DNA from 3 places in the Psychrobacillus sp. FSL K6-2365 genome. Region 3 is predicted to be linked to each of the others. Evidence: predicted binding sites of a transcription regulator. Region 3 holds the regulator's gene; each other region holds the start of a gene.
What was found. The regulator LexA, encoded in region 3, represses DNA repair genes until DNA is damaged. The targets are predictions, from matches to a motif close to CGAACATATGTTCG.
Positions count from the first base shown of each region.

Region 1: the regulator LexA is predicted to act here: its motif matches at 6,937-6,950, upstream of uvrB (excinuclease ABC subunit UvrB).
Region 2: the regulator LexA is predicted to act here: its motif matches at 2,931-2,944, upstream of MKY29_RS10115 (Y-family DNA polymerase).

Region 1 is NZ_JBBOOO010000001.1:3,197,398-3,208,082, forward strand. It holds gene MKY29_RS16035 (N-acetylmuramoyl-L-alanine amidase) at 1-263, shown strand, start outside; gene MKY29_RS16040 (DUF4097 family beta strand repeat-containing protein) at 804-1,907, opposite strand; gene uvrA (excinuclease ABC subunit UvrA) at 1,990-4,881, opposite strand; gene uvrB (excinuclease ABC subunit UvrB) at 4,888-6,870, opposite strand; gene MKY29_RS16055 (M14 family zinc carboxypeptidase) at 7,002-8,576, opposite strand; gene MKY29_RS16060 (IDEAL domain-containing protein) at 8,718-8,954, opposite strand; gene MKY29_RS16065 (competence protein ComK) at 9,133-9,672, shown strand; gene MKY29_RS16070 (hypothetical protein) at 9,669-10,034, opposite strand; gene MKY29_RS16075 (EAL and HDOD domain-containing protein) at 10,253-10,685, opposite strand, start outside.
Region 2 is NZ_JBBOOO010000001.1:2,107,398-2,118,082, forward strand. It holds gene MKY29_RS10100 (DinB family protein) at 1-46, opposite strand, end outside; gene MKY29_RS10105 (helix-turn-helix domain-containing protein) at 288-1,088, shown strand; gene MKY29_RS10110 (hypothetical protein) at 1,216-1,455, opposite strand; gene MKY29_RS10115 (Y-family DNA polymerase) at 1,632-2,885, opposite strand; gene MKY29_RS10120 (hypothetical protein) at 3,003-3,617, opposite strand; gene argS (arginine--tRNA ligase) at 4,022-5,701, opposite strand; T-box leader at 5,738-5,956, opposite strand; gene MKY29_RS10130 (GNAT family N-acetyltransferase) at 5,998-6,540, opposite strand; gene MKY29_RS10135 (hypothetical protein) at 6,653-6,883, shown strand; gene MKY29_RS10140 (ABC transporter permease) at 6,914-7,942, opposite strand; gene MKY29_RS10145 (ABC transporter permease subunit) at 7,939-8,778, opposite strand; gene MKY29_RS10150 (DUF4188 domain-containing protein) at 8,944-9,414, opposite strand; gene MKY29_RS10155 (transglycosylase SLT domain-containing protein) at 9,864-10,685, opposite strand, start outside.
Region 3 is NZ_JBBOOO010000001.1:1,650,523-1,661,207, forward strand. It holds gene MKY29_RS07845 (hypothetical protein) at 243-377, opposite strand; gene MKY29_RS07850 (hypothetical protein) at 610-1,002, shown strand; gene MKY29_RS07855 (hypothetical protein) at 1,013-1,150, shown strand; gene MKY29_RS07860 (hypothetical protein) at 1,266-1,664, shown strand; gene MKY29_RS07865 (hypothetical protein) at 1,965-2,399, opposite strand; gene MKY29_RS07870 (hypothetical protein) at 2,737-2,907, opposite strand; gene MKY29_RS07875 (hypothetical protein) at 3,234-3,773, opposite strand; gene MKY29_RS07880 (peptidoglycan DD-metalloendopeptidase family protein) at 4,382-4,957, shown strand; gene lexA (transcriptional repressor LexA) at 5,144-5,764, opposite strand; gene yneA (cell division suppressor protein YneA) at 5,938-6,255, shown strand; gene MKY29_RS07895 (YneB family resolvase-like protein) at 6,252-6,902, shown strand; gene MKY29_RS07900 (DUF896 domain-containing protein) at 6,965-7,198, shown strand; gene tkt (transketolase) at 7,285-9,285, shown strand; gene MKY29_RS07910 (YneF family protein) at 9,495-9,713, shown strand; gene MKY29_RS07915 (alpha/beta hydrolase) at 9,776-10,685, opposite strand, start outside.

The DNA.
Region 1 (10,685 bases), 1.5 Mb from region 3:
ATACGAAGCCTTCCGAGCAATCAATTATTCTTGCTTCGTTAATCCAAACCTCTGTATGCTCTATTACAGGAAGATCAAACCGAGGAGTAAAAAAGGCAGATTTTGCAGTTGTTCGAGATACTCGAATGCCTGCAGTGTTAGTGGAATGTGGATTCATGACGAATAAAAATGAATCAACTTTATTACAATCTATAGAATATAGAAAGCGCTGTGCGAAAGCCATCGCTTTTGCAATTCTATGTTGGATCCAGCAAAAGCGTTAATCAAGGGAAAAACTTGAAAAAGCATATTATAAAACCAGAATCCGGTTTTTGATGCAAAACCTGTTCCTATCGTTTTCTGTTGGTTTTGGATAGCCTTCTTACATTTAATATGCAATCCATATTATTCAAAGAGCCTGGTGTAATGATTTTGTATGTACACGACCCTATAAGATGACCTTATTTTATCTTTACTTGCTCTCATCTATTGTTTACTTGCTATCACTTGTTACTTACTTGCAGTCGACGACGCTCTACTTGCTCTACGTCTATATTTACTTGCGGTACTCTACCTTTTACTTGCGAAACGGATAATTTTTCCAAAGTTATTTGTTGATTTACACTCGAAATGTGCACATGAAGTGAAAGTCAGCGCCTCCTGCGGGAAAAGAGTTAGGCGAAGCGTGGAGGCCGGTTTATTTATCTATGCTTATTTTTCAAAATAAAAAAGTGGAGGGGAATAATATCCCACTCCACTTTTTATTGGTTTAACTATCCATCATTGGGATGAAGAAATCCTAAATGATGGAAGTAATACTTTATTTATTCGCCTTCTACTGTATATCGAACAACAACAGATCCTGTTTTTGCATCACCGTATACTCGTAAAGGCACAGCTTCTGAATCCACTACTTTTGTGAATCCTACTTTTTTGTTTAACAGTTGCTCTGATTGGTTCAGATGAGTGACATCAGCCAATTGAACATCTATTTTACCAATTTGAGAAGTAGCTTCTCCTTTTATCGAAACATCTTTTGGAATATACAGTTCGACCGTTCCGGCTACTGCTGTTCCTTCTATTTTGCGGGCTGCTTTATCTTTTGTTGTTAAAATAACATGTCCACTTACCGATGAACCTTCTATTTCTTTGAGCTTACCATCTACGTAAATACGACCATTCATCGTTTCTACTTCAATCGTTTCTCCTTCAACCTGCTGAACTTGAACCGATCCATTAACCGTTTCGATATCAGCTCTTTCAAACTTCAATTCATCTAATTCCACTTTACCATTTGTTGTTTTCACTTTGAATGAGTTTGCCTCTAAATTTTTAGCGATGAACTCACCATTAAATAATCGTGCAGAAATATAATTATACTCTTTCTTTGGAACATATAACGTTACTTGGACAGAAGTTGTTTTCATATCACTATATACGCGTAATTTGTTTCCTTCTGTTGAGAAGATAAATTCTTCATGGAAACGTGCCTTTGCTTCTTCTTCTGTTGAATTTCTAAAAGTTTTCACTTTAACAGAAGCACGTACATGCTCTTCTTCCGTAGAGTGAACTTCAACTTTACCATTCGCAATATTAATAGAGATATCTGTAAAATTTACATCCTCTTTGACGAATTGTTCTTCAAAAGTAACTGGATCTCCGAATGGCATTTCAAAATCTTTCATTTTGTCGACTGTGCCTTGCATAAACTGCATGAATCGCTCACCCATTACGCTAAAGTCGCGCTTCAAATCTTCCACGAAATCGGTATTATTGTTTTGTGACTTTTTATATTCTTTTTCCTCAGGTACAAACGGTGTTGCAGGTGTAGTTTGTTTTCCTAGCTCTTCTAGTAATGCCAAAGCTTCTTGTGCAGTAATCGTGCCATTTTCAACCATATCTAAAATACGTTTTCGTTCTTCTTGCATAGTGAAAGGCCTCCTCATGAATTTATACTATAAATCATTTTACTTACATTACTATATACGATTGAAAAATCAAAAAGTTTCATCATGTAGTCGATACGGGACTTTTTTTCTTTTTAGTCGCTTTAGTTACTACTTGATCCATCCGTTGTCTATCTCTTTCTAAAATGGTTTTCAAGTACTTCCCTGTATATGAATCTTTCGATGCAATAATTTTCTCTGGTGTACCTACTGCAACGATTGTTCCTCCTTTATCTCCACCTTCTGGTCCTAGATCAATCATGTAATCTGCTGTTTTAATGACATCCAGATTATGCTCAATCACTAATACGCTATCTCCGTTATCTACTAAACGTTGAAGTACTATTAGCAATCTTGCGATATCGTCTACATGAAGACCTGTAGTAGGTTCATCCAAAATATAAAAAGACTTGCCGTTAGAACGCTTGTGTAATTCAGATGCTAGCTTCACTCGTTGCGCCTCACCACCAGAAAGAGTCGTTGCTGGTTGCCCTAATTCCATATATCCAAGTCCCACATCTACAATTGTTTTTATCTTCCGACTGATTTTCGGATGGTTTTCGAAAAAGGCATAGCCGTCCTCTGCAGTCATTTTTAGGACATCCGCAATATTCTTGCCCTTGTATTGCACTTCCAAAGTCTCACGATTATATCTTTTTCCATGGCAGACTTCACATGGTACATAGACATCAGGTAGGAAGTGCATTTCAATTTTGAGAATCCCATCTCCGCGACAGGCCTCACAACGTCCGCCTTTTACATTGAAACTGAATCTACCTTTTTTGTATCCTCTTACTTTTGCTTCATTTGTCGTTGCAAAAAGGTCACGAATATCATCAAAAACTCCTGTATAGGTAGCTGGGTTAGATCTCGGGGTACGACCGATTGGAGACTGGTCAATCTCAATAACTTTTTCTAGCATTTCCATACCTTCGACACCTTTATTGACGCCGGGTTTCACTCTTGAGCGGTTTAACTTCTGGGCTAATGACTTATATAATATTTCATTTACTAATGTACTTTTCCCTGATCCTGAAACTCCTGTAACAGCTGTAAATACACCTAATGGAATATCTACACTCACATTTTTCAAGTTGTTTTCTGAAGCGCCTTTTATTTTGATAAAGCGACCATCTGGTTTTCTTCTATCCACTGGAAGTGGAATAAACTTTTGACCACTTAAATATTGTCCGGTTAAAGACTTTTTATTTTTCATCACTTGTTCAGGAGTTCCTGCAGCGATTATTTCTCCGCCATGCACTCCTGCACCTGGTCCCACGTCTATTAAATAGTCTGCCGCCATCATTGTATCTTCATCATGCTCTACAACTATTAAGGTGTTCCCAATATCTCGCATATTTTTTAATGTTTCGATCAATCGATCATTATCTCGTTGATGTAACCCTATAGATGGTTCATCCAAAATATATAATACCCCTGTCAGTCTTGAGCCAATTTGAGTTGCCAGACGAATACGTTGTGCTTCCCCACCTGATAACGTTCCTGACGCACGGTTTAATGTTAAATAATCTAGTCCAACATTATCCAGAAAACCTAAACGTTCGTTAATCTCTCTCAGCACAAGACGAGCAATTTGCATATCTTTTTCAGATAAGCTCAGCTCATTGAAAAACTTATTTGCTTCTTCAATGGAGTATTTAGTAATTTCCCCAATATGTAGGGAATTTATCTTAACTGCAAGTGTTTCTTCTTTTAGGCGATAGCCATTACATGTAGGACAGTCATGCTGCTCCATATATTTTTCCATTTGCTCACGAATATAATCGGACGACGTATCTTTATATCTCCGCTCTATATTCGCAAGAACGCCTTCAAATGAAATCATGCTATCTCGAACTTGTCCAAACTCATTTTCATATCGAAAACGGAATTTATCATTGTCTGACCCATACATAATTTTGTTCCATTGATCAATCGGCAATTTTTCAACTGGAACATTCATTTTTATTTTGTAATGCTTACATACTGCCTCTAAGAGTTTCGGATAATACTGAGAGCTCGTTGGCTGCCATGCAACAATGGCTCCGTCTGCTAGAGTGACGCTTTTGTCTGGAACAACTAAATCTGGATCCACCTCTAACCTTGTACCAAGTCCATCACAATCAGTACAAGCACCAAATGGACTATTAAAAGAAAACATTCGTGGCTCTAATTCTCCGATAGAAAATCCACATATCGGACAGGCGTGATGCTCACTAAATAGAATTTCTTCGTGTTCCATAACATCTATTAAAACTTTGCCATCTGCAATTCTTAGAGCTGACTCTAGAGAATCACTAAGCCTTGCAGCAACTCCTTCTTTCATAATAATTCTGTCGATGACAACTTCAATATTATGTTTTTTATTTTTATCTAGGTTGATATCATCGTCTAAATCGATTAACTCTCCATTAATACGTACACGAACGAAACCTTCTTTTTTCATCTCTTCCAAAAGCTTTACATGAGTCCCTTTACGTCCTGAAACAATTGGTGCCAGCACTTGCATCTTGGTTTTTTCTGGATATTCACTTAAGCGATCAACCATTTGTTCAATCGTTTGAGATGAAATTTCAATACCATGATTTGGACATATTGGTTTTCCAACTCGCGCATACAATAGTCGCATATAATCATAAATTTCGGTCACAGTAGCTACTGTAGAGCGTGGATTTTTACTCGTCGTTTTTTGATCGATAGAAATAGCTGGTGATAGTCCCTCAATGACGTCGACATCTGGCTTTTCCATTTGCCCCAAAAATTGTCGTGCATAGGCTGATAATGACTCTACATATCGACGTTGTCCCTCCGCGTAAATTGTATCGAAAGCTAAGGAGGATTTACCAGAGCCAGAAAGTCCAGTCATGACTACTAGCTTATCTCTTGGTATTTTCAAGCTTACATTTTTTAAATTATTTGCACGTGCACCTTGAATCACGATTTCTTGATTTTTCAACTTCTATCACCCTTCCAGCTTCAGTTCCAAAATTGCATCGCGTAATTCTGCAGCTCGTTCAAAATTAAGTGCTTTAGCTGCATCTTTCATTTCTTTTTCTAGATTTTCTAGAAGTGTTGCCTTTTCTTCTTTCGTTAATGGTTTTCCGCTTATTAAGCGTTGTGCATATGTTTCTTCCTCTTCTGCAACCTGTGATGCACGGATAACATCGCCTATTTTCTTTTGAATTGTTTTTGGTGTGATGCCATGTTTTTCGTTATATTCCAGTTGAATTGTTCGGCGACGTTTCGTTTCATCAATTGCTTTTCGCATAGAGTCTGTCATTTTATCTGCATACATAATAACTTCTCCATTAGAATTACGAGCAGCACGACCAATAGTCTGGATTAATGAACGTTCAGAACGTAAAAACCCTTCTTTATCGGCATCTAATATTGCTACTAGAGACACCTCTGGTATATCTATTCCTTCTCGCAACAAGTTAATCCCTATTAGTACATCGTAGGTACCTAAACGAAGTTCCCGAATAATTTCAGTACGCTCTAGTGTTTTTACTTCTGAATGTAAATACTGTACCTTTATACCGATTTCCTTTAAGTAGTCCGTTAAATCCTCCGACATTTTTTTCGTTAACGTCGTAATTAAAACACGCTCATTTTTAGCCGATCTTTCATGTATTTCATTGATTAAATCATCTATTTGCCCTTCAATAGGCTTCACCGTTATGACTGGGTCCAATAGTCCTGTAGGACGGATAATTTGTTCCACCATTTCCGGTGTATGCTCTAGCTCATAAGGGCCAGGAGTTGCTGAAACAAATATAGCTTGGTTAATATGTTTTTCATATTCAGTAAATGTAAGGGGGCGATTATCTAGAGCAGATGGCAATCGGAATCCGTAATTTACTAGCACAGATTTTCTCGCTTGGTCACCATTATACATTCCTCTTACCTGAGGTAATGAAACGTGACTTTCATCTACTACGAGTAAAAAGTCTTCTGGAAAATAATCAAGTAATGTGTAAGGAACCGCTCCAGCTTCTCTTAATGTTAAATGTCTAGAGTAGTTTTCTATGCCTGAACAAAAGCCCATTTCCTCCATCATTTCTAAATCATACCTAGTTCGTTGCTCCAATCGCTGAGCCTCTAAAAGCTTATCCTCGCTTCTCAAATACGCAAGCTGTTCTTCTAGTTCTTTTTCAATATTTGCTATGGCCAGCTTCATCTTTTCTTCACGGGTAACGAAGTGGGACGCAGGGAATATAGCTACGTGGTCACGTTCTCCTAAAATTTCTCCAGTAAGCGCATTAACTTCACGAATACGATCAATCTCATCTCCAAAGAACTCCACACGAAGACACTTTTCATCACGTGAAGCCGGAAAAATTTCTACTACATCTCCACGAACACGGAATTTTCCGCGTACGAAGTTCAAATCGTTTCGTTCATATTGAATATCGACGAGTTTACGTAATAGCTGATTACGATCTATTTCCATTCCGGTTCTTAATGATAAGACCATCTCTTTATATTCCTCAGGATTACCTAAACCGTAAATACAGGATACTGATGCGATAATAATGACATCTTTTCTTTCAAATAAAGAAGAAGTAGCAGAATGTCGGAGCTTATCTATCTCCTCGTTAATACTAGAATCTTTTTCTATAAATGTATCGGTTGATGGAACATATGCTTCTGGTTGAAAATAATCATAGTAACTAACGAAGTACTCGACCGCATTGTTCGGAAAAAACTCTTTAAACTCATTATATAATTGACCCGCTAGTGTTTTGTTATGTGCCATCACTAATGTCGGTTTGTTTATCTGTTGAATTACATTTGAAATAGTATATGTTTTACCTGTGCCTGTCGCACCTAGTAAGGTTTGATATCTTTTTCCTTCATTAACCCCTTCTACTAGTTCTTTAATTGCTTCTATTTGATCTCCCGCTGGCTCATACGGAGCTTGCAAGTCAAAAGTTTGTTCCATACATAAGCCTCCCATTTTTTTGAATAATTTCAGTTTAACATACTCTTTTTTTGATTCCCACTAAAACGAACATATGTTTTTTAAATATAATAAAAAGCCACTGATACCAGTGACTTTCGACTTCATTATTTTTATCTTTTCGATGCTTCTTGTGCTAAATATAATCCTACCTTATGGTTTTGTCTCCAAATTGCATCCCACTTCGATAGAGGTACAGGTTGCTCTCCAATATATGGAGAGATTTCTAATGTAATACCAGGCATTTTTGTTTCCTGGATAAACCAATCAGCAGATGCTCCAGAGCCTGGCAAATATTGAGGCGGCATTACTTTATAACCGGTAAGTTTCGATAATGTTTTTGCCAGCGCTTGATCGCGCTTAGATTCTGCTGTCTTTTGATAGTTAAACCAGTACATTATTTGTCCCGAAGAGTGATAAGAAATATACGTTTTAAACTTATGTTTCTTGACGAAATCTCGAAACGCCTTTGACTCCGGTTCACTAAAAGCACTCGGTCCTTTATACGCCATATATGCTGGTTGCTTTTGTCCTCCTTTGATCTTATCCCAACCAGAGGCAAAGTTATCGTTTAAATCTACCCCGCGTATATTCGATTTCCATCTATTAAAATTAGAGTTTCCATTAATCTTTGTAGCAAGTGCGCCATTCTTCATAGATGTTGGTCCTGATTGAACAAGTTTTACACCATCAGGGTTCATCATAGGGATAAACCAAATAGCAGTTTGATCTAAAGTCTGACGAACATTATATCCACCATAAACAGATTTATTTTCGTAATGAATACTATATGTATCAATCATTTCTGCTACCACATTTGTCGTCATATGCTCACGAGCATGTAAGGAACCATCCAGCAGTACTTCCTTTTTCCCGTTTCCAATTTTCATCGCATACATAGGAGTACCTTCTACTGATTTACCTATTTGCTCTAGCTTCGTAAATTCAGGATATAACGCTGCAATTACATTCAGTAGATATGTCATTTCTTCATACTTCAGTACTTTTTTCGGTTGCAATAAATCCATGTGGACAAAATCATTCATATTTATCCTTGCCTCTTGTCCTAGAAAATATATAATTCCATTACTCTTCTCTACTCCTATTAAATCCACAGATTGATTGGCTGTTAGTGTCCCAATTTGGATAGACTGTGTATTGTAAACAGGTACCTCCACACGATTATATAGTTTCATCGGATATGTCGCTTTTTTTATAGTATCATTAGAAGGACTCAAAGTAGGAATTGTACCCTCCAGAGGAATATAAAAGACATCTTTACCTACTTCTACTAAATGATAGACTGAGGAAGTTTTTGTACGAGTTAAAACTGCGTCTTTTAATATTATGCCCTTTTGCACAAGCTTCCCTTTTTTCATAACATAGTATGGGATTTGCTCATCGACTACCTTAAAACTCATTTGTTCCTGTTCAAATAAAACACTCGCTTGATTACTATAGATAAATCCTGGAACTCCATTAAAATCAATTTGATAATACCCAGCCACTAAGCCTGTCGTTTCGTATACTACCGCTGTTGTTCCTTCTAATAATATAGAAGATTCATTGGAGGTATCTGATAATACTTGATAGCTATCGAGCGTTTTAATATTCCACTTATCTTCTGCTTGGACAATAGTTGGTAGAAGCAATAGTAAGAATAATGCTAGTAGCGTATAACGTTTCATTTATTGTTCCTCCCTTGTTATCTCATATAGTGGAAAACCTTTACTTCTCTAGCTTATCGTAGTTTTTTGTCAAAAGAAATAGAATTTTGTGATATAAAAAAACCACTTCCTAATGAAAGTGGTTTTTTTCGCAATACTTTGTTATCTTGGACTGTTTAGTTGATGAAGTGCTGTTGTATACTCTAAAAATGCGGCCATATCTTTTCGATCTAGCGCTTCGTCTATTAATGCAAAGAGACGATTACTACTTTGTTCCCGGTGGATAATGTTCAAAAACATATCAAGATATATTTCGTTTAACAATTTTTCGGCAGAGCTTTCATTCCCCGTTTGACCCATTGCTTTTAAGAAATCTGCATATGAATATTGTTTGTCCATCTCCATCACCCCGATGTCTTTTTTCTATTATATAAAAGCAACGAACTACTTGCAATCATTTTGAGAAAATTACAACTAGATAGTAAATAAGGAATATTTTAAAAATTCGTTATATATGCTTGATTTACTTCCAAAATTAACTATAATTGAGGTATATAATACAAAGGGGTGGATTTTTATGTCGAAAAAAGTAGAAGAAAAATCTTTTTTTATTTCATTTGAAACCGCTGTACTTCAACCTATTGTAGTGAATAATACGATATTTACAAAAGTAACTAATTTTTCAGGTGAATCAAATATAATAGGTAAAAAGCCTTTTGATATCGTTCGCCACTCTTGCTCTTTTTACGGTTCTTCGTTCCAACACACTGCTCAATTATCGAGAGATGCGATTGGAAACTATTTAAAGCTACCGATTCTCATAGCTCATGACTTTGGAAATCCGTGTATATTCATACCAATACTCTCTCCTAAATCGGATTTAAATGTTTGGTTCTCTTTTAGAGCAATAGAATCATTTTATCCTTCTAAAGATGGTTGTATAGTCGTTTTAACAAATGGCCAAAAAATAACTGTACCTTCATCTCCACAGACAATAAGTAGACAGGTTGGATTTGCTAATATACTAAATATGCATTTGCTAAAACGGATGAGCCATCTGATAAATACTGGTTATATTACTAAAATTCCACAATTTCAAAAAGACTCACAGTACTAACGAAGTTTTTCTACTACAGCCAAATATATAGATAGTAGTTCTTCGACTCTGTTGCGGAGACGAACGTTTAGGTAACGACGATGTTCTTCATAACCTCCATGAAAAAATACATACTCTGTGAACATATCATCTCCTTCTCCTCGAAGAACTTTCATACTGTGACGCTTCATATACATATGCGTCTGTTTTAGTTCTTTCTGCACTTGCTTTCCTGCTTCTTCCACTAAAATGATGTATGGACGCTTCAATTTAAATGGAGCCTTTTCAAAAATAGTTCGATCTTTTTCTAAGATAGTCAGGACCATTGGAAGATAGATCATGTTTTCAAAATATGGAATTGCCTCTTCCGGTATTAATGGCATAACTACTCCTCCTCATTAGGAACGTGTGTTCTGTTTTTTATTTTACTACTTTTATCGAAAAAAGCAACAATTGAGTCATTGGTATATAAATGAAACAATTACAAAAAAATAATAATAGTGGATAGGAATGAGGCTATTTTCAGGAAATCTTCCATCTTAACTACAAAATACAATCACTAAAAAAAGAACAACTGCCATCTATAAAATGGCAGTTGTTCTTAACCTATTATATCCATAGCCCAACTACGGGCTTCTAAATAATATTTGTTTAATGTAGCGTGATCAATATCGATAGCCTCTGCACCTGCAATTATGTCATCCCATCTTACTTCATCACAAGCTACGGAAAGCTCTAGATAAGGAGTCATATCGGTAGCTTTCCCAGAAAGCGTTTCTACTACCTCATCCGTAAGCGGAAGTTCTTGAAGTAAATGACTCATCTTCCGGTGTAGTAATGTGTCGATTAAAGAAAACATACCTACTAGGAAATATTCAGAGGAGTTTTGTAAAAACTGTCTTTTAGCCAGTAACTCACAAAACTTGGCCCGGAATAAGGATGCTTCAATAAGAGCCATTCCATCTCCATTAGAATTTGCTTTCGACTCTCTTAACATTAATACATATATCCAATGATTCAATTCTTCCAATCCC
Region 2 (10,685 bases), 460 kb from region 3:
TTATTCCCCTTACTGTCTGCATATGCTCAAAAATTTTTTGTTCCAATCCTACTCCCCCTAATTTCGTTTAATGCTCCTGTCCTTAAATGTATTCTCCTCGATTGCTCTAAATCCCTTCTCATTTTCCATATAAAAAATGACCCCCTTTGTTGGAAGTCATTATTTTAAAGTTCTGTTTACTGTGCTATCTATTCATATTGTATCCTTTCTCCCTATTTTCTTCTATGTAATGGTTGGGAAGCAGTTGACTAATCGCAAATTCACTTCGGACTCTAGGGGGAAATTAGATGACTATCTATCTAAAGACATTTCAAGTATTTGAAAGCGTTCAAGAAATGGATACACATATTAGGTCGCATATAACGCAGAATTGTTATAAGTTAAATGATACGGATCGTGCAGTGCTATCTTTGCTCGCGCAGTATGCGTGTAAATATGCTGGAGCTACTCATTTGAAAGTTGAGACAATTTCTCAAGCAATAACTAAATCGGATGCGACTGTTCGAAGGACGTTGCGCAAGCTAGAAAGCCTTCATGTCATTAAGAGAATCTCAACTATTCGACGTGTGACAAAGGGTTATGGAGCTAATATTTTAATCATTTTGCCTTTCGATGACCAATCGGAAATGATCAGTCGAGTAGATTCTCAAACGCTAGTAAATCCAAGTACTGAACAGCACCTTTCGCAAGAAGAAACGTATTATTCTTTAAGCTCTAAAAAAGAATTATTACATAAAACGTATTCTAACGAAATTGTATCCTCTTCATTTTCCGTAGATAATTCTACAAATAAAAATTTGAGTACATTCTACCAACTGTTCCAATCAACTATTTTCTCGATGCTTGGAGAAGACCAAAAGACAGTAAGTCAATTATATGGTGTTTACCGTAGCCTGACTTACCGTGTTACTAATTACTTTCCTCAGCATAAGGACTTCTATGAAAAAATTGGATACCAGGCATTGACTATTTCATTGCATGCATCACAAAAGAAAAAAGTTCACAATCTTGCAGGTTATTACGTGGGTATTTTCGAAAAAATTTGCCAAAGAGACTTGTTTAAATTCTATGCGGAGTTTGAGGAGTGACCTATAGGCTTAGGTTTCACTGGTATTTCAAGTTACTTATGCGTGCCTCTCGAGAAAAGGAATTACTCCTCTTAACTAACTCTTTAGTAAAAATGCGACTGTTTCTGTTGAAACAATAGCTTCCGATTTATCCTTTAATTGACTTCAATTTTTTCTTGCTTATGAACCAAATTAATATCGTTAGAACAAGTAGTATTATCGGAGTCAAACCAACATATTTCCATTCATTATTTGCCCCTGAAAAGTAATATGCTATCGGTATGAATGTGAAAGTACTAATTATTATGTACACCCAAGACCTTTTAACAATACCCAGCATTAAAGCTAAAATTGAAACAAATAATGAAAGCTGCCATAATAATAACATTTTTGCACCTCCATTTAGCTTGGTCTTTCTACAACTAATTCCTTACTTATCTACAGTATCAAAGAACATGTGAAAGAATGCCGCGTGATGTAGCCATAAATACGTTTAAGGATTTGACTTGGCACAGCATAATTTCTTTACTATGTCATTCCCTTTTACGGGCTGACTCTTTCCTTTTACTTTTTATGCCCACCAAGTAATCCTGCACGTGTTCTTGCAGTTCCTGCTTCTGTGTAAGATACTGCACGTAAAATTGCAGTAGATCCGTATTTACTACGTAAGGCATCCATAGTTTTTCCAAGCTTTCGTTCTTTCCATTTATTTTCTTCAAACAAACTTAATTGCATCGAATACTCTGGTTCTAAATTGGTAATCGAGATGGATAATTTCCGAACAGGACGGCGATCGTAAAATTCATCAAAGATTTGTTCACATACTTTATAAATGGTCAATGTAGCATTTGTAGGTTCATCGATAGAACGAGAGCGATTGAAACCTCCGCCAAATTCGTCTTGGCTGTACCCAACGGATAGATGTATCGTTCTACCAACCATCTCTGCTTCACGTGCACGCCTAGCAACATCCTCACACATTTCTAAAACGACTGCCATAACTTCTTTTTTACTACGATAATCCCGAAATAATATTTGACCCTTTCCATAACTAATTTGTCCTTCTGCTAGAGGTGCTCCAAGCTCGGATATATCTACTCCCCACGCATGAAAATAAAGTTGGTTTCCCATCACACCAAACTTCTCCTCGAGTAGAGATAATGGAGTATTTGCTAATTGCCCAACCTTGAAAATCCCCATATTATTTAGAGTCTTTTGGAGACGAGAACCAATCCCCCACATTTCACTTAAGGGAGTTACTGGCCACAATTTCTCCTGAACGTCATCATACGTCCATTTAGCAAAACCAGTTTTTTTCGCTTCTAGGTCTAGGGCTAACTTAGCCATAAGCATATTAGGTCCCATTCCAACCGCACAAGGTAATTGAAATTGAGCATACAGTTCATCTTGAATACGTTTTATTGTGTTTTCAACGGGCCCCCAAAGCTTTTCTGTTCCTCCAAGATCTACGAAACACTCGTCAACACTGTATACATGAATTGATTCGTGAGGGACAAACTGGTGTAAATAGCGTGTAATTTCCATAGATACTCGAACGAAAAACTCCATTTTAGGTTCGATAAGATGTATCGAAGGATGATCTGGTATTTCAAACAAACGAGTTCCAGTCTTTACACCAAACTGTTTTTTCATAGGTGGAGATGCAGCAAGCACAATACTTCCTTTTTGCTGCAAATTTCCGATGACCGCAATCGGGGTATTCGTAACATCCAGACCTGCGTCTGCTGCTGCACAACTTGCAAAAAAACTTCGTATATCAATGCATATAATTTGCCGATTTTTTAGTCCCTCATACATATTATTTACTCCCTTCTAGGAATGTACGTTCTCTATAGTATATTACGAACACAAGTTCTTATTCAATGGTAAATAATTGTGTATGAAAAAACGCTCTTATCGTAGGAATGCTTTTAATTATTCGAGATTAATGACAAATTCGAGACCGGTAAGGTTCTCTTTTAAATGACTCGTATACTCAGTAAAAATTAAACTTAATCCGGTTAAATCATCTGGCAGTGCTGGAGATACAATAAATTTGTGTGTAAAATGACCTTCCGATCCTCTTTTTCCAGTAGTACGACAATCAAAATTATCATTGATGTATAGATATAAAGCACCTTCAGAACGACTCCGACGCATTTCCTCCAGAGGATCGGAAATGTTCGGGGCATCCCAATCTATAGTAAGGTATATTACACTTGCATTGTCAAACTGCCGAATGAATGTAATTGCATATAAACGTTCATCCTTTTCAATCGCTTTCATAACTGGCAGATGTCTTCTGAAATTATTTGGTTCAACCTGTGGCCGAAAGATTTCCTCATTTCTCAATAATCCAAATAACGAGTTTAACAAATCCACATAAACTCCATACTTTTCCGCCCAATTGGAGATCGATTCAATTGGTGGAACACCTGGATTGTTGTTTGAAAGCTCTTTACGTTGTTTTAAAAGTTCACATAATTGGTCATCGAGCGGCAAAAGCTTTTGGTCATAATAGTCAGATTGATTCACTTCTCTATTTTTCATATAAGTCTTCCTTTCCTATTTCTTCCGGTTTAACTCATTGATTTGTTCAACGGCATCATCCACATTTTCGACTAAATTACTTCGATGGAAAGATTAAATGATTTCACGGCTCAATGGCTTCGTCCAGATTTCCGATAATGAGAATTATTATGAGAAAGTCCGATTTTATTTGCAATTAGAATTGCTATATCTGCACTATTCCCGGTTATATTATTTTTTCTAGAAAATATGCATCCAGAGCTTTTATACTGATTCAATTATCTTTATCAACTATCCTCCAATCCGTACTACCATACTTATTCTATCTAAGGTCAAAAATCCCTTCATATAGCCCTCAAATAAAACAACACTCCCAGGCTAGCGGGAGTGTTAATTAATCAAATTGTATATGAGTTCTATTAGTATTACATTTTCTCTGGAGCTGGTACACCTAGAAGTCGTAAGGATTCCTTCAGGACAACAGAAACTGAAAATGCGAATGCTAACTTAGAAGAAGTCGTTCCATCATCGGCTAAAATTTTTGTTCTAGCATAATATTTATTGAACTGGCGCGCAAGCAGTAAACTGAACTTTGCAATTTGGGATGGATCCGCATTATCAAATGCCTTTTCTACTACACGTGGAAAATCCTCGAGTAGCTGGATAATTGGCCAAGCTTCAACCCCAATTGAAGAAAAAGTGAATGCTTCAGCCTCAAAGCTACCTTTTTGAAGCAATGAACAAATTCGAGCATTGGTATATTGTACATAAGGACCAGTTTCTCCCTCAAAGTTAAGCATCTGTTCCAACGAGAACTCAATATCATTCATCCGGTCATTTTTTAAATCATTGAAAATCACTGCACCTACTCCAACTTGTTTTGCAACTTCTTCCTTATTTTCTAATGTTGGATTTTTCTCTTCAATATTATGCTGAGCAGTCTTAATAGCATCAGTTATTACGTCCGCAAGCAATATGACTTTACCTTTACGTGTAGACATCTTTTTACCGTCTTTGAGCATCATACCAAATGGAACATGCACTAGATTTTTGGACCATTCAAATCCCATTTTTTCTAGTACAGAAAAAAGTTGTTTAAAGTGAAGTGTTTGTTCATTCCCCACAACATAAAACGTTTTACACGCATGAAATGTTTGATGACGATACATAGCTGCTGCTAGATCGCGTGTCGCATAAAGAGTCGCCCCATCTTTTTTGGTAATCAGACTAGGTGGCATATCTTCGAGTTCTACTACAAAAGCACCGTTAGATTCAATTAACAATCCCTTTTTCTTTAAGTCGTCAACTACTCTAGACATTTTATCATTATAAAAAGCCTCCCCAGCATAAGAGTCAAAATGAACTCCTAAAAGTTCATATATTATTTGGAACTCCTTTAAAGATGCTTCTTTAAACCAATTCCATAGGGTTAGAGCCTCTTCGTCACCTTCTTCAAGTAATTTAAAAGCTGCACGAGCCTGATCATTTAAAGAATCATCTTTTTCTGCCAGATCATGAAAATGTACATAAATCTTCAATAACTCTTCAATAGGTGCTGCAAGTATTTTCTCTTTGCTTCCCCATAATTTATAAGCAACTATCAGCTTGCCAAATTGTGTACCCCAATCTCCTAAATGATTAATGCGAATAGCTTCATACCCATTCTTCTCCGCAATATTTGCTAAGGAGTTACCGATTACAGTTGAACGTAGATGCCCCATGGAAAAAGGCTTCGCTATATTCGGTGAGGAAAAATCGATTACAATTTTTTCATGCATGCTATTTTTACTTCCATACTTCTGTAGATCCGTCATAATAGAATGTAAAACTTGGTTTGTAACAAAAGCTTGATTGAGGAAAATATTCACGTATCCACCAGCGACTTGAACGCTAGCTATTAATTGACCCTCTAGTTTCGCACTTAACTCTAACGCTATTTGCTGTGGAGCTTTACGTAATTTTTTGGCTAATGTAAAACAAGGAAATGCAATATCTCCCAATTCTGTCTGTTTTGGCTTTTCCAGTAACAGTTCTACTTGTTCAGCAGTCCATTCATTTTCTAAAGCAATTGAAATGACATTTGCGATTTGATTTGTCAGGTTCATGTATTTTCCTCCCATATAAAAAGCTCTCGTCTCTAAATAAGAGACGAGAGCTAAAATTCCCGTGGTACCACTCTAGTTGCCACAATTGTGACCGCTTTTCCGTTCGTAACGAGGTGCCTTCCCCGATTTTCCCTACTAGACTTTCAGGACATTTCTCCAAAGTGCGGTTCATCGATTCTTCGTGTATTAGGCTCCCACCATCCCTAACTCGCTTCCCAGTCTCGTATCGACTACTCTCTTCTTCAATGAATTTAACATTATGATTTTAGATATCTTACAAGAAGTTCAAAATTATGTCAACTGTCTAAATCATCTTTTAAAATAGAATACATATACAAATCATCAAATTTTCCACAAGTATATTCATAATGTCTTAGTAAGCCCTCTCTTTTAAACCCCTGTTTCTCCACTAACTTTTGTGAAGGGGCATTGGCTGGTTCGATCAAGGCTTCGATTCGTTCGAATGAATAATGATTAAAACCAAACTTAATAACTGCTTCTAGAGCTTCAAAAGCAATTCCTTTTCCCCAATATTCTTTGCTTAATTCGAATCCCACCTCAGCACGGTAATTTTTTGTACTTCTATTAAGAAATCCACAACTTCCGATAACCTTTCCAGCATCTTTTAGCGTAATTCCCCATCTAATGCCAGATCCATCTTTGTGGATAGACTGATACCAACTGATTTCATCCAGTGCGTCTTCTACAGATTGAAAAGGTTCCAATCCCATATGTTTTACAACATTCTTATCTGACAAATAGCGTAACATGTCAGAAGCATCCTCGTTTGTAACTTCTCTTAATAATAATCTTGACGTTTCAATAATTGGCATAGTCATTGTTAAAACCTCGATTCATTTGTAAAATAAATTTGCTTAGCAAAAGATAAAACCCAAACCTCGAATAGAACAACCTCTCCTTTGTCATATTAACTACAAAGGAGATGATATAATGCCACGAAGAAGTGACAATCAACATGTGAATCCCACTCCACATATTGATGGTGAAAAAGAAAATATAATAAATGATCCAACGGCAACTGCTGGTGCTACAATCGGTATTAAATTGAATGCAAAAGAAGAATTTGCTCAAGAAAGAAATCCATTCAACTATCTTCCAAAACGGGATAAAGAAATGAAACCATTTGAAAAGTTAACAAGAGGTAAAAAAGTAGAAGAATAAATGTTCCAAACAAAAGCTGCAGATAACTTTCTACAGTTTTTGTTTTTCCTTATAAAGTAACTGCATTTTTTCTTTTAGTTGCTGTTGATTCCACTCCACAGTTTTATCTGAGACAAAAGAGACTTTCTTACGCCTTGGTATTTTCACTTGACCACTAACAGCTCGAGTATAGCCTTCTATCATCGAAGCAATGGCTAAAATGACAAGTGCAAAGCAAATAGCTGGACCTAGCGGCAACCAAGGAACTCCCTGCAAATAACGGAAGGAGGATCCAAAAAGACCTGCCCATTCATAGGCAATCGATTTAGGGGGATCACCCATCATTGGATCATAACTGACATCTGTCCCTCCGATATACAATTGTAAAAGTCCTAAATGAGTGAAGACAACTAATGTTTCTACGACCTGCTGACCATATAAAACGAATAGCTTTTCTCGCATCATTGGGAATAGATGTCTAGTAATAATTCGGGACTTACTTGCCCCTAGAGTTCTCGAGGCTAAAATATATTCCTGCTGATACAATAAGTTCGCTTCATTGCCAATAAGTGCAGAAACAATCGGCACTGTAATAATGGCCATTAAAACGACTTGTATGACAATACGCTCCCAGACAGTTGTGGAGAATCCTTCCATCGGCTCCCATAACACCGGATAGAGCATTAAATAGGAAAAAATAGTCATCGGTACATAATGAAGAGGATCGATGAAACTATTAATCGTTCTACGACGTTTTTGCCAATAGGTCCCGATTGCAAATCCTAATGGTACGGCTATTAGCATACGTACTGCAGCGACACCCATAGCTGAAATAATCGTATACTTTGCTCCGAGCATAATTTTAGCGAACATATCAAAGCCATACTGATCGGTCCCTAGCGGATGCTGCCAGCTTGGAGAAAGCGGTGCGGCCTCGATAACTCTCCCTTTTTCCATTATAAAATAGGTTTGCTTCGGGTCTGGACCATTTATCCATTCAAATACAAAGCTTCCGATAAGAAAGAAAGCTAATATGAGAAAACCAAATACAAAATAAGGTTGTTTCCATAGCAATTTCATAATATAGCACCTCCACGGCTTGTCCGACGTAAAAAGTACCACTCAAAAAAGCTATATACGATGAACACTGGTATGAAAAAGCTACATACAGTTATTAAAAATAACTCTCCAGATAAATGCTCACTTAAGTGGAACATAATACCCGGCATATTGAACATTCGCTCTAAGATGAATAAATTGGATAGCATAAACCACATCGTTTTTTTGGACTGAAAGAAAATACTAATGATAGCATTACGAAAAATATGTATAAATAAAATGATGACCTTATTAAATCCAAGTGATCTAGCGAGCTCTACATACAACTTTCTTTCTTCTGCTTCAAAAGTCAGCATACTTAAGCGGTAAAGCTGAACCATCGGCAAAATCATTAAACAAAAAACTGGGAGCAGGTAGATTTTTTCTCCTCCAGTTGATGCGATTGACATAAAAACACCCGTATGTCTATGGACAATGATAACTAGTAATTGAATAAGCAAGATAACTAGAATATCAGGTAATGACTCTAAAAAGAAAAATAATGTCTTGATTCTTTGTCGAGAACGTTCCTTAAAAAGCATAGTAATTATGGTGAATGATAAAGCTAAAATAACTGCAGCAAGCAGTGCTAAAAATAATATTTCTAGTGAATAGATGATATACTCCCCAATATAACTACTATAATATGTATCTAGGAAACGATTCGTTGGAAAAATCACGAGTAAATGTTCACCATATTCTCTCCACCAAAGCTCTCCTTTTTGAAAACCATTAATAAGAATTGGCAATCCACTGATTAGTAGAATACCGATGAATGCAACACCTAACCTTAGCATCCACTGCATAAAACGTTTCACAAAAAATCCCCCTGTTGCCAATAAGTTATGATGAAATTATCATAACATAGTGAAAACAAAAGATAGAAAATTTTTAGTAAATTGCAAAAGAAATTGATGGCAGGGTGAGCAAAAACTATATCATACTGCTAGTTTGGTTGTGTTAAAATAACTGGCATAGATACATTATTTACTTACTCTACTCCTTGCTGTATCTGTCATCGAAACTACCTGAATATGAGAAAAAGCTTTGGAAAGCCCGTACCTTGGCATATTATTATATATAGCCTCCGATGCACTCTTTTCAATTATGTATGTTTCGTGGTAAATCCCAACACTTCCATCATCTTTAATCTTTTGGTTAAAAGATTTCCAAGCTACAGAATGAGTTTTCCCATGAGCATATGCCTCCAAATCCTCAAAGCTCTTCCAATACTGGATCAGTGTAACTCCCCTCCAATTTAGAAGAAATTCAGTGTGAATAAATCCTAATTCAGGGTTCTGGTACAATTCCTTTATCATAGGTCCCATTGCAAGAAAAACTGGTACCCACTTTGTAAATGAAAAGATTTTATTAATACGCATGCCAATAAAAAATAAAACAAAAGTCTCATCTGTACTAGCAATAAACCTACCGTTATAAATTTTCTTACTCAAAAAATTCCCCTCCTAATTTATGATTGAAATAATATATTGAGTATATTCTCTATTTTTTATAGGTAGTCTTCTTCAGTAAAAACTCTTCCTTTACAATAAGTTCTACATAAAAAATGTTACTCCTTCTTTATCGACTTTTAATTGCTCTCCAAGCGGACGCTTTCCGTGTGCACAACTTCCATCTCTGTGGGTCAAAAGGACGTCATTGGTCACAGAGGGCGCCCTGCGCTCACTGGAGTCGCCACCTTGCACGTTATCAATGATGATCAATTTTAGAAAAACGGATAATTGTATATATAAGCAATTAGAAAATAACTCAAGTAAATAAATTAACAAATGCCACTTACTCCAACGTATAAGGTATTGGAGTAAGTGGCATTTAAGTTAACAGAATGCAGTATAGATTTTTTGAACCTTAAAAATCATTGAATAAGGGTCTTTGTGCATGGTTATTTTGTAAGTAATGCTAACTTTCTTTTAGATGGTGTTTCGTATTTTACTTTTGTGGATTTTTGAACATAACTTCCTCCACCAACACCATATAAACCACCATGATTACCCTTATAGCTATATACTCGGTACTCCTCTCCTTTTTTCAAAGGACGGACTGTAGTTAGTGAACCGTCGTTCGCCAATTTGACTAAGTTTGTATTAGATAGAATAGTCACTTTGCCTATTTGCCCTAGTTTAAGTTCTGTTTTTCCCCACATAACTCTTACAGGTGCACCCAACTTCTTCGTAATGTAAGCAGAGGAAATATAACCGGCTAACTTTTGATCTTCCGTCTTAACTGGGTACCATACGAATTGATTTAAACTTGTTAAAGATTGGTCAAACAAAAAATTCCCATCAATAATTAATGTAGAGTTTTTGGATATAGATTTTGGAACAGAAGAAGTACTAGGTTTTGATCTTAAATTTACAGTGTCTTCTGTTATCGATACCTTGTCGCCGATATGAAAGTGATATGCAGAGGCATGTAGCTGATCAGTTAATGTATAATCCATCTTACGGAATCCAATATTGTCACTACTGTTAGAATCATATTCAAAGTCAGCTGTACTAAATGGAAACTGACCTAATTTCGTATCATTTATATAACTATCTCTTTCAATAAATGAAAATACTTTTTCTTGATAAGCATTCTTATTCTTTAATCCACTAGATTTATATATTGGACTGTTAACAGGCTTTGTACCGTTATATGCCATTACAGGAAAATACCAGTTTTCGATTACTTGTGGTCCAGCATCTTTTATTTTTGGAAGATC
Region 3 (10,685 bases):
TTACAATCATTCTATTCATCCTACTTATTCTAGCCATTGGTGGATTGGAAAACATTCTATACATTTTGAATTTATGTAAGCGAGTTAAAAGAATGGAGAGGTACGACGCAGTAGACAACATTATGTGAAAGAGGGAATTTATAAAAAAGTATGACCTCATTGAGATTCTCACTTGATTATTTATTCTTTGCCTTAAAGAATATTTTCTTCAAGACAAAGAATAGACATTCATAGTGCATGTTTTAAGGTGTTTGAAGACATGGCTTAGCGCCGCATGGCCCTTTGGTTGAGTTATCAGCAAATGCTGATGTCGCTGTACCTGCAAATATTGCTGAAAGAAGTAAGGCAGATATAATAACTTTTTTCATTTTTTTCATTAATATCACATCCTTTCTGAATATTAAATCTATTGTAACATTGAAAAAATGGGAAATAAAGGGCATTTAGTATGATAATTTCTACAGTATTCGACATGAGTTTTTATGAGTTTAAAAATATCTTACTGCGAAATTTTGGACAATTGAATAAATCATAAATCTATGTCAGTTTCAACTAGGGCATTTGCTGAGCAGGTCTTGAGATACCAATACCACAAAGGAAGGTGATTACATGTATGAATGGCTGAAAGACTATCGAAAAATTGAAATTGATATCATTGAGTTAGAAAATTCGATTACCCGTTCAAAACGTGAATTAGGACGTTGGACAGGCGGTGACTTGATAGGAGTCAAGTTATCCACTGATAGTTACGGAGCGCAACTTGAAGAAAAAATTTTTACTTTAGAATTTAATCTCGCTCATAAAATGAATGATTTGATTGATATTAAGCGTATGGTCCAAAAATTCAGTTTAGTAGATACAAAGATTCTATATGGCAGATATATCGAAGGAAAGATGTTTGGTGAAATTGCAGATGAAGTAGGTTATAGCAAAGGTACTATATATAACAAACATGCCATGTTGATAAAGCTTGTAGGATATTTAGATGAATTAACAGTGTGAGGTGATGGCAATGGTGAAGCGTTGGGAATGTCGTTATTGTGACAGAGGCTTTCCAGTAACGTTTGAAGGTGATAGAGTTTGTTCTTCATATGGTGCAGAATGGGAAGCTGCAAAGATTGAAATTGAATATGATTTTGATTGGCTTTAATTTCACTTTCATTAAATCAAAATGAACTGAATGATTCTATTGCCAACTATGTAAAGCTGAAGGGAAGGTTCATATCGATTCAATCAAAGTCAAAGGACAACGAAAGAGCATTGTGTTGAATGTCCATCATATTAAAGAAATCGAAACGAATCCAGAGCTTGCATTAGACTTGGACAACCTATTAACCATCTGTTTAGATCATCAGCTGCATAAAGCAGTATTAGCAACAGAGTTAAATAATGTATCTGATTTCATTAAAGCGAAGAATGTTATCTTCAAGCTTATAAGTGATATTACAGATGGAACATTAACTTTAACTAAGACATTAAGGAGTGCATTCTTAGGAGCTTATAATAAATCGATGGAGCGATCTAATAAGAATACATCCATATCATCTGTGGAGGAACAACTACGTGTGAGTAAGCCTGTGAAGTTTTATAACTGGTTAGAAGAGATTGAGGAAAGAATAGTTGTGAAAAGTAATCCTAATTTGGAGAATTGGTTATTATGGTAGTGAATAATAAAAATAAAAGACCACCTTTGTTAGCATGGTCTAGATTTTTCGTACCCCATAATTCACCCCATGAATACCCCAAAAATAAAATAGTAAGCATAATCACACATAATTCATAATCACGATAACGTTAATATAATGGTACTTCTCTGACCTCAAATAACTTGAAATTAAATAAGTATGTCATTAGAACGACTGTACATCCGTGGAACGTGAACAATATTTAAAAATGTATTAATAAAAAAGCGTTGGGGCTCTGAGCTTCCAACGCTTTTTAGATATTGTAGAGGTTTATAATAATCAATCTGCTAGTGATCTATTGACATTTATTTTTTCGCCTGTTTCCATGTCAGATATATATTGAAGAACTTGTCCTCCAGAATCAATATCGTTATTATTAAAAGAGACACTCCACACGAAATCATATTTTTTACCCTGATATGAATACTCACCTTCGATATAGTAAACATTCTTATAAATTTCTTTAGTTTCATCATTTCTCAAATTAGGATGTTTTTTAGCTTCAATTTCAGCATCCTCTACCTTTACACTATCGACTCCATCATATTTTTCAATAATAGTTTCTGCGCGAACTGCTAGATTAATTAATAGCTTTTCATTCGTTATTTTACCTTGTGATACTTTATAGGTATTGGTTTCATCAGAATTTCCTTCATTCCCACAAGCAGTTAACAATAATACAGCTAAAGCGCCGATGAAAAATATTTTTTTCATACTCTATCATCTCCCTTTATTTCATTTTATTGGAAACACAAAAAGTAAACAACCTCATTGAGATTCTTAAGAGGCAGTTTTAGTATTTAAAGTTGAAATATTAGATGAATGACTCGGTAAAAATAATTAAAATCGAGCACCTTGGCTATTACTCTTGAACAATGCTTGAAAATGATAAAATAAAAAAGCGTTGGGTAGCACGAAGCTATCAACGCTTTTTTATATGTTGACCATATCATTTGTTGTAAGTTGCATATGGTCTTTTGTAGCACATGTCCTTGTTTAATGTGTTGACAAGAATTGCCCAACCTACATTCCGTTGATAAGTTGATTGTACTTAAACAGATTTAAGTTGAGCTTCCAATTGAATATCTGCGTCAAACATTAACAATGCGTCTGTTAAAAGATTAATATCTATGAGAATTTGCTCTTTTATATGAGTAAAGGGACATTTGTAGTAATCATCTATTAGGTGATTTAGTTCTTTGTAAATTAAAATGATAGGCAAAATTACTCCCCCTAATGATCTATATTTCCTATTTTATATTATGTAACATATTATGTGTAATTGGAAGGAATTTGACCTATAATTTTTGAAATGTTAGTAGCTTTAGTAAGTTTATATAATGCAATTGTATATAGTTAGTTATAAATAGAAAGATTGGAGGGGCTCGGTTTTATACGCGCCCCTCCAAAATATATACATTTCCACAAACAAGGAGGGCTTGTTCCTAGAAATGTGTGCTTTTCTCTGTTAGAAAAGGAGCCTTTTTCTCTATTTCAAGGTGTCACTGATGGCAAATACTGTTACCTTATTTTATTTTTTCATCCATACTACACTGCTAGAAAACTGTGCACTGTAAGTTGTCCCAAATATCTACCGGGATTTGGTGAGTAACCGGCAGCTACTGGAGAAGTTACAGTAGCATTAACTACAATACGACCTGTATTGCCTAGAAGGCCTACTCCAACTAATGTGTCACCGGATGTAATAGCAACGTCCTGAGAGCTACCTGAGTTTGCTCCATCAAAAAGTGGAATAGTAGCAATTACAATACCTAGAAGATTTACTACTTCTAAAGATGCAGTAACTGTAGCGGTTTCGTTTGCTGCAAAAGCATAGTAGGCGGAAATAGGTAATGCTAGAGTTAGAAGTGGCAAAGCTCCAATATCAAAGATACTTTGAAATGTCACTGTCTGATTGGATTCTGTGTTTGGAGACCAAATGTAAGCATTGCTTCCGTCTATTAACGGTGAAACCATTGCTGGAGGAGTTAATATTGCAGGCGTAGGAAGTGTTCCGGGTGGTGCAGCTGTATCTGCAATGACAGTTGTATTAGCTGGGGTAGTAAACTCTTGAAGTACAAGAACCATATAAATCACCTCCTTTTAATAGATTTGCCAAAATATCGGCATACAGTAATATATGTCCTATAAATTAATAGAACTAGTTAGATTGATTATCTCGTATGAATAAATAATATAAATATGGAGGGATTTGAAGTAGTTTGATATAGGTAGGTGATTTAAAGAGATACAATAAAACAAAGTATGGTTTAAAAAAATATATATAACAGCTCACTTGGTTAATAACCAAGTGAGCTGTTTGTGTTTATTTCTAACTTTCTTTTTTCTAAGATTCTTATAGCATCTTTTAACAAATTGATATCGATCAAAATTTCTTCCTTCAGATGGTAGTTATTGCATCTATAGTAATCATTAATTAGCTTTTTTAGTTCTACTATAATTAGTTTCATAAGTTTTTTGCCCCTTTATAGTTATATAGGCTGACATAAAATAATATAATTAATTTAACCTATGTTCAATTATAAATACTAATACCCAAATTTACGCATTTTTAACCATTTTATTATTTTATTTGATAAATATAATGGCATTTGACTATTTGTTACTATTTATTTTAGCATTTACTAGTAAGGGGATATTGAATCTCTACTTAAATTAGAAGGGGGGGGGAAACATTGTTTATCAGACCATGCGAAGGAAGAATTACATCGCATTTTGGGGAAATTCGAAAGAATAATATAGTTAAAGAGCATAAAGGAGTGGATTTCGGAAGTGATGGAAGTCCGGTTATAAAGGCATCAGCAAGTGGAGTAGTGACGAGAGCAAAAGTTATAGGTGGCTATGGAAACACAATAACAATTGTCCATACTTTAAACGGTAAGAAATATGAAACCTTGTATGCTCATTTAAAATCTTTCACCGTAAAGATTGGACAAAATGTAAAACAAGGCCAACAGATTGGTATAAAGGGCACAACAGGAAATAGTACAGGAATACATTTGCATTTTGAAATTCACATACCATCTTACGAGGTGGGGCAGCCAAATGCAGTGAATCCTTTAAACTATATAAGCGAAACAGATATAACCGAAGTACAAAAACGTTTAAATTCAGTAGGTTATAAACTAATGGTTGATGGGATCGAGGGACCTTTAACAATTGCAGCAATTAAAGATTTTCAAAAGAAAAACGGCTTGGCAGTTGACGGAATTGTTGGGCCAAGAACTTTAGCTGCTTTAAAGAATAAATAAAAAACACTAAGAGGAAAACAGAATATGTTAACTAAAAAAGAAATTCGGACAAAATAAAACCCCTCAACCATAAAGGTAAAGGGGTTTTTCGATGATTTCAACGAAAATGTCCACTTTTCGTTGAAATATGATATCGGCTCTTCGTTATCTTACTGACATTTAAGTATATTGTCAAGTCCGTTAAATCTATTGAATATTGCGGTAAACACCAACTACTTTTCCGAGAATACTAACTGAATTTACGATGATAGGTTCCATGGATGAGTTTTCAGGCTGTAAACGGAAGTAAGATTTCTCTTTAAAGAATCGTTTAACGGTTGCTTCATCTTCCTCTGTCATAGCAACTACAATATCTCCATTATTGGCTGATTGCTGTTGTTTTACAACGACGTAGTCACCATTCAATATACCTGCTTCAATCATACTATCACCCATTATCTCCAACATAAATAAATTATCATCGGCAGTACCAAAAGTTTCTGGAAGCGGGAAGAACTCTTCTATATTTTCAATTGCGGTAATGGGAACACCAGCGGTAACTTTACCTACAAGGGGGACATGCACAACGTTTTGTTTTTCAGCAATACTACCTAATCCATCAAGAATCTCAATGGCACGTGGTTTAGTTGGGTCTCTTCTTATCAAACCTTTACTTTCCAGTCGTGCTAAATGTCCATGTACGGTTGAGCTAGAGGCTAAGCCCACAGCTTCTCCTATTTCTCGAACAGATGGCGGATATCCTTTTTTACGAACTTCTTCTTTTATAAAAGCTAGAATGTCTTCCTGTCTCTTAGATGCTTTTTTCATATGCTCACCTCTTTTAGAGTAATTAATCTCTATCCTTTTCTATCTTATTAATAGTATAACAGGCGAAGAACTTTAATGCAAACATAGGTTCTAATTGTTGTTGACAAAAACAAGTGTTCGCATTATTATTGAAATATACATTACGAACACACATTCTATTGGAGGTATTATTTATGACTTGGATTAAAGAAAACTATTTTCTAACAATATTTGTAGCGTGTAGTATTGCTTTTATAATGTTTATAATAATCTCGAATTCTTTTTCAACTGATGAGAGTCTTCATATTAATATAGAGCAAGGCGATTCTTTATGGGAGTTAGCAAATGAGTATGGCGTGAAGGAAGATAAAAAAGTATGGATTAATAAGGTTATAGCTATGAATAATTTACAAGATGGACATATTAAAGCTGGGGAGATGCTTAAAATCCCAGTGGAGGAAAAAAGTTACCATTTCAATCACGAAACGGAGATAGCGGGCGATACTAAATGAAATCAGTTATATATTGTCGAGTGAGTACTGAAAAAGAATCTCAAGAGACATCTTTACAAAGACAGGAGGAAGAGCTATTAGAATTTGCAGCGCTACACAATTATGAAGTAGAGAAAGTATTTATAGATCAACATAGTGGATATGATATTGAACGTGAAGGCTTATTAGATTTACTGGATTATATAAAAGAAAATGAAATTAAAGCGATATTTGTTCAAGATGAAACCCGGATTGGTAGAGGAAATGGAAGAATGGCAGTTCTGCATCTTCTTCAAAAAACAAATACCTCAATATATACTTTACAGGATAAGGGTGTTATCAATTTAAATGAAATGGATTCTATGTTACTGGAAATACTTGCGCTTGTAGAAGAATATCAAAGGAAATTACACAACGCTAAAATCAGAAGAGGTATGAAGAAAGCGGTCTCCGAGGGATATAGACCAGAGAAAAACTTAAAGACAAAAGGCAATCCTGAAGGTAGAGAAAGAATAGATGTTCCTTTAGCAGAAGTAGTCAGACTTCGGAATGCAGGACTTACTTATGAAGAGATTTCAATGACCTTAAAAGGTTTAGGATTTAATATTAGTAAAGCAACAGTACATAGACGTTATATTGAGTATATAGAAGCACATGGAGTGAAATGACTTGCACTCTGTGTGTTTTTTCCTTACCTTTATATTTAGATAAAGTGAAAGGATGAAATAAATTGTTAAGCAAAGAAAAATTAGCGAGAATTGGCGAGTTATCTAGAAAATCTAAAACATCGGGTCTTTCTATTGAAGAAGCAAAAGAACAAAGCTCTTTACGCAAAGAATATTTGGAAACTTTTCGTTCCACAATGAGAGATACAATCGAAAGTGTAAAAATAATTGACCCCGAAGGAAATGATGTAACACCTGTAAAAGTTCAGGAAGCAAAGAAAGGAAAGTTTCTGAATTAATTAATCATTTCAGAAACCATTGATAATACAGACATTCTTGTCTAAACTAGAAATATAGAAAAAATTTGTTTGAGAGGATGTCATTCATGTCATTACAATCCGATTTATTAGCAATTAATACGATTCGAACTTTATCTATTGATGCAATTGATAAAGCAAATTCTGGTCACCCTGGTTTACCAATGGGGGCAGCGCCAATGGCTTACACATTATGGACAAAACATTTACGTCATAATCCAAGTAACCCAACATGGTTCAACCGTGACCGCTTTGTGTTATCGGCAGGTCATGGCTCTATGCTTTTATATAGCTTACTTCATCTTGGTGGCTATGATTTACCAATGGAGGAGATTAAGAACTTCAGACAATGGGATTCTAAAACTCCTGGACATCCAGAGTTCGGTCACACTGCAGGAGTAGAAGCAACAACAGGTCCACTTGGTCAAGGAATTGGAATGGCAGTAGGAATGGCGATGGCGGAAGCGCATTTAGCTGCTACTTATAATAAAGAAAACCATTCTATTATTGATCATTACACTTACGCTTTATGTGGTGATGGTGATTTAATGGAAGGTGTAGCTGCAGAAGCAATTTCTCTTGCTGGACATCTTCAGTTGGATAAATTAATTGTATTATATGATAGTAATGATATTTCTTTAGATGGTGATTTAAATAAATCATTCTCAGAAAATGTAGAAAAACGTTTTGATTCATACGGTTGGAACTACATTCATGTAAAAGACGGAAATAATATTGAAGAAATTTCAAGTGCTATTGAAAAAGCGAAGTCTCAAAATGACAAGCCAACAATTATTGAAGTTAAAACTGTTATTGGGTTTGGCTCTCCTAACCGTTCTGGTAAGTCAGATGCTCACGGCATGCCGTTAGGAAAAGACGAAACACTTTTAGCTAAAGCTGAATATAAATGGTTATTTGAAGAGGACTTTTATGTTCCAGATGAAGTTTATGACACGTTTAAACAAGCATCAGAACGTTTAGGTATTCAAGAAGAGTCCGCTTGGAATGAAAAACTGAAGAAGTATGAGTCTGAATTCCCTGAGTTAGCTTCGACACTAAAAACTGCGATTTCTGGTGAATTACCTGAAAACTTTGCAGACGCTCTTAAAACATATGAAGCTGGTACTTCACATGCGACTCGTTCTGCTTCTGGAGAAGCAATTAATGCAATTGCTCAAAACCTACCATCTTTCTTCGGTGGTAGTGCCGATTTAGCGGGATCGAACAAAACAACTATGAAAAATGTTGGAGATTTTTCAGCTGATGATTATGCTGGGAAAAACATATGGTTTGGTGTACGTGAATTTGCAATGGGAACTGCTTTAAATGGAATGGCTTTACATGGTGGGCTAAATGTATTTGGAGGTACGTTCTTCGTATTTAGTGATTATGTAAGACCAGCAATTCGTTTATCGGCATTAATGGGACTTCCTGTAACGTATGTATTCACGCATGATAGTATCGCTGTCGGGGAAGATGGCCCAACTCATGAGCCAGTGGAACATTTAGCTTCTTTACGAGCAATGCCTGGATTATCTGTGATCCGTCCAGCTGATGCTAATGAAACTGCAGAAGCGTGGAAACTAGCTGTATCATCAAAAAATAATCCTACAGTTTTAGTTCTTTCTAGACAAAATTTACCGACTCTTGAAAATTCTGTTGAACTAGCTAAAGAAGGAGTTTCAAAAGGAGCTTATGTTGTAGCACCTAATGAAAAAGCGGAAGCAATCTTACTTGCAACTGGTTCAGAAGTAAGTCTTGCTGTTGAAGCACAACAAGCACTTTCTAAAGAAGGAATCGAAGTTTCTGTCGTTTCTATGCCATCATGGGATTTGTTTGAGAAGCAAGATTCGGCTTATAAAAATGCGGTACTACCATCTCATTTAACGAAACGTCTTGCAATTGAGATGGGTGCTTCATTAGGATGGCATCGTTATGTTGGATTTGAAGGGGACGTAATTGCTATTGATAAATTTGGTGCAAGTGCCCCTGGTGAAATTATAATGAAAGAATATGGTTTCTCTGTAGAGAACGTAGTTGCAAAAATGAAAGCATTACTTCAAAAGTAAAAAGTTGTACAAGCAATTCGAATACTTTGATATTAAGTATTCGAATTGTTTTTTTTATACGCGCAATTGCATGTGGTTGCTGTAGAAGATACCCTTTCAAAGTGAAGTTTCACTTTATTTAAAATTATAATAGAATGCAAAAAGAATCTATAGTATAATTTGGGGTGGTGTCTTGTACACGTAGATAAGTTCGTAAAGGAGGAGAATATATGCAAACATGGATTTGGATTGTTATTATAATTGTTGCTTTAATCGCTGGTGTGGCAATAGGATTTTTTGCGGCACGTCAATATATGATGAAATATTTAAAAGAAAATCCACCGATCAATGAACAAATGCTTCGTATGATGATGGCACAAATGGGTCGTAAGCCTTCTGAAAAACAAGTTAAACAAATGATGAATCAAATGAATAAAATGCAAAAATAAAAAAGCACTCAGCTGAGTGCTTTTTTATTTGAAAGAAACTTTACTTCATTTGAAAATAGATTTTATTTGTTTAGTAAGCCATTTTCTTGTAGGAAATCTGCAACAACTTGCTCATATTCCTTGCTGTTTTCATTGAAGGATTTAGCATGCTCACCAATATCAAATAATTCTAAAGTCTTTGGGCCTTGTTTTTTTTCGTATAAATCTTCGGTCATTTTAGGTAAGATAAAATCATCCTGCAAACTGTGGATAAACAAGACAGGTTTTTCAATCTTGTCTATAACATCAATTGGTGAGACGAGATTTAACGTATATCCATCACGAAGTTTCAAAAACAAATTAGCAAATCGAATGGCTAAACTAGTACGAAGTGGAGTCGTCTGTGTCATTATATGATAAACTTGCTGCTCAAAATCAGAAAATGCACAGTCTGAAATATAAAAATCAGCGTCATCTATTATAGAACCAGCATACAATAATGTAGTAGCAGCGCCCATAGATTCCCCATGGATACCTAAAACCGCATCTTTCCCAGCTCTTTCTCTTACTGCCTCAACAATAGATTGTAAATCTACCTTTTCGTAAAAGCCGAAACTAGTTGTCTTGCCACCAGAATCACCATGTCTACGATGATCGTAGACGACACTATTAAAGCCTAGTCTTTCGAACATACGAACGAAACGTAGTGAGTTAATTTTGTTTTCTGTAACTCCATGGCAAATAACGACATAATTATTTGTTTCTAATGGCTCGACAAAAATTGCTTTTAAGGAATATCCATTTTTAGATTCAATCCATTGTTCGGTTTTATTTACTGCGTTAAACCATGCTTCATCTAATCGTTTAGAAGTTATTTCACGGTTTAATATAAAATCATTTTCTTTTTTCTTCATATACATAAGCCTATTAGTTACAAAGAAACCAAAGAACGTAGCCATAGCGGTCAAGACACTAGTAAAAATACTCGTCCAA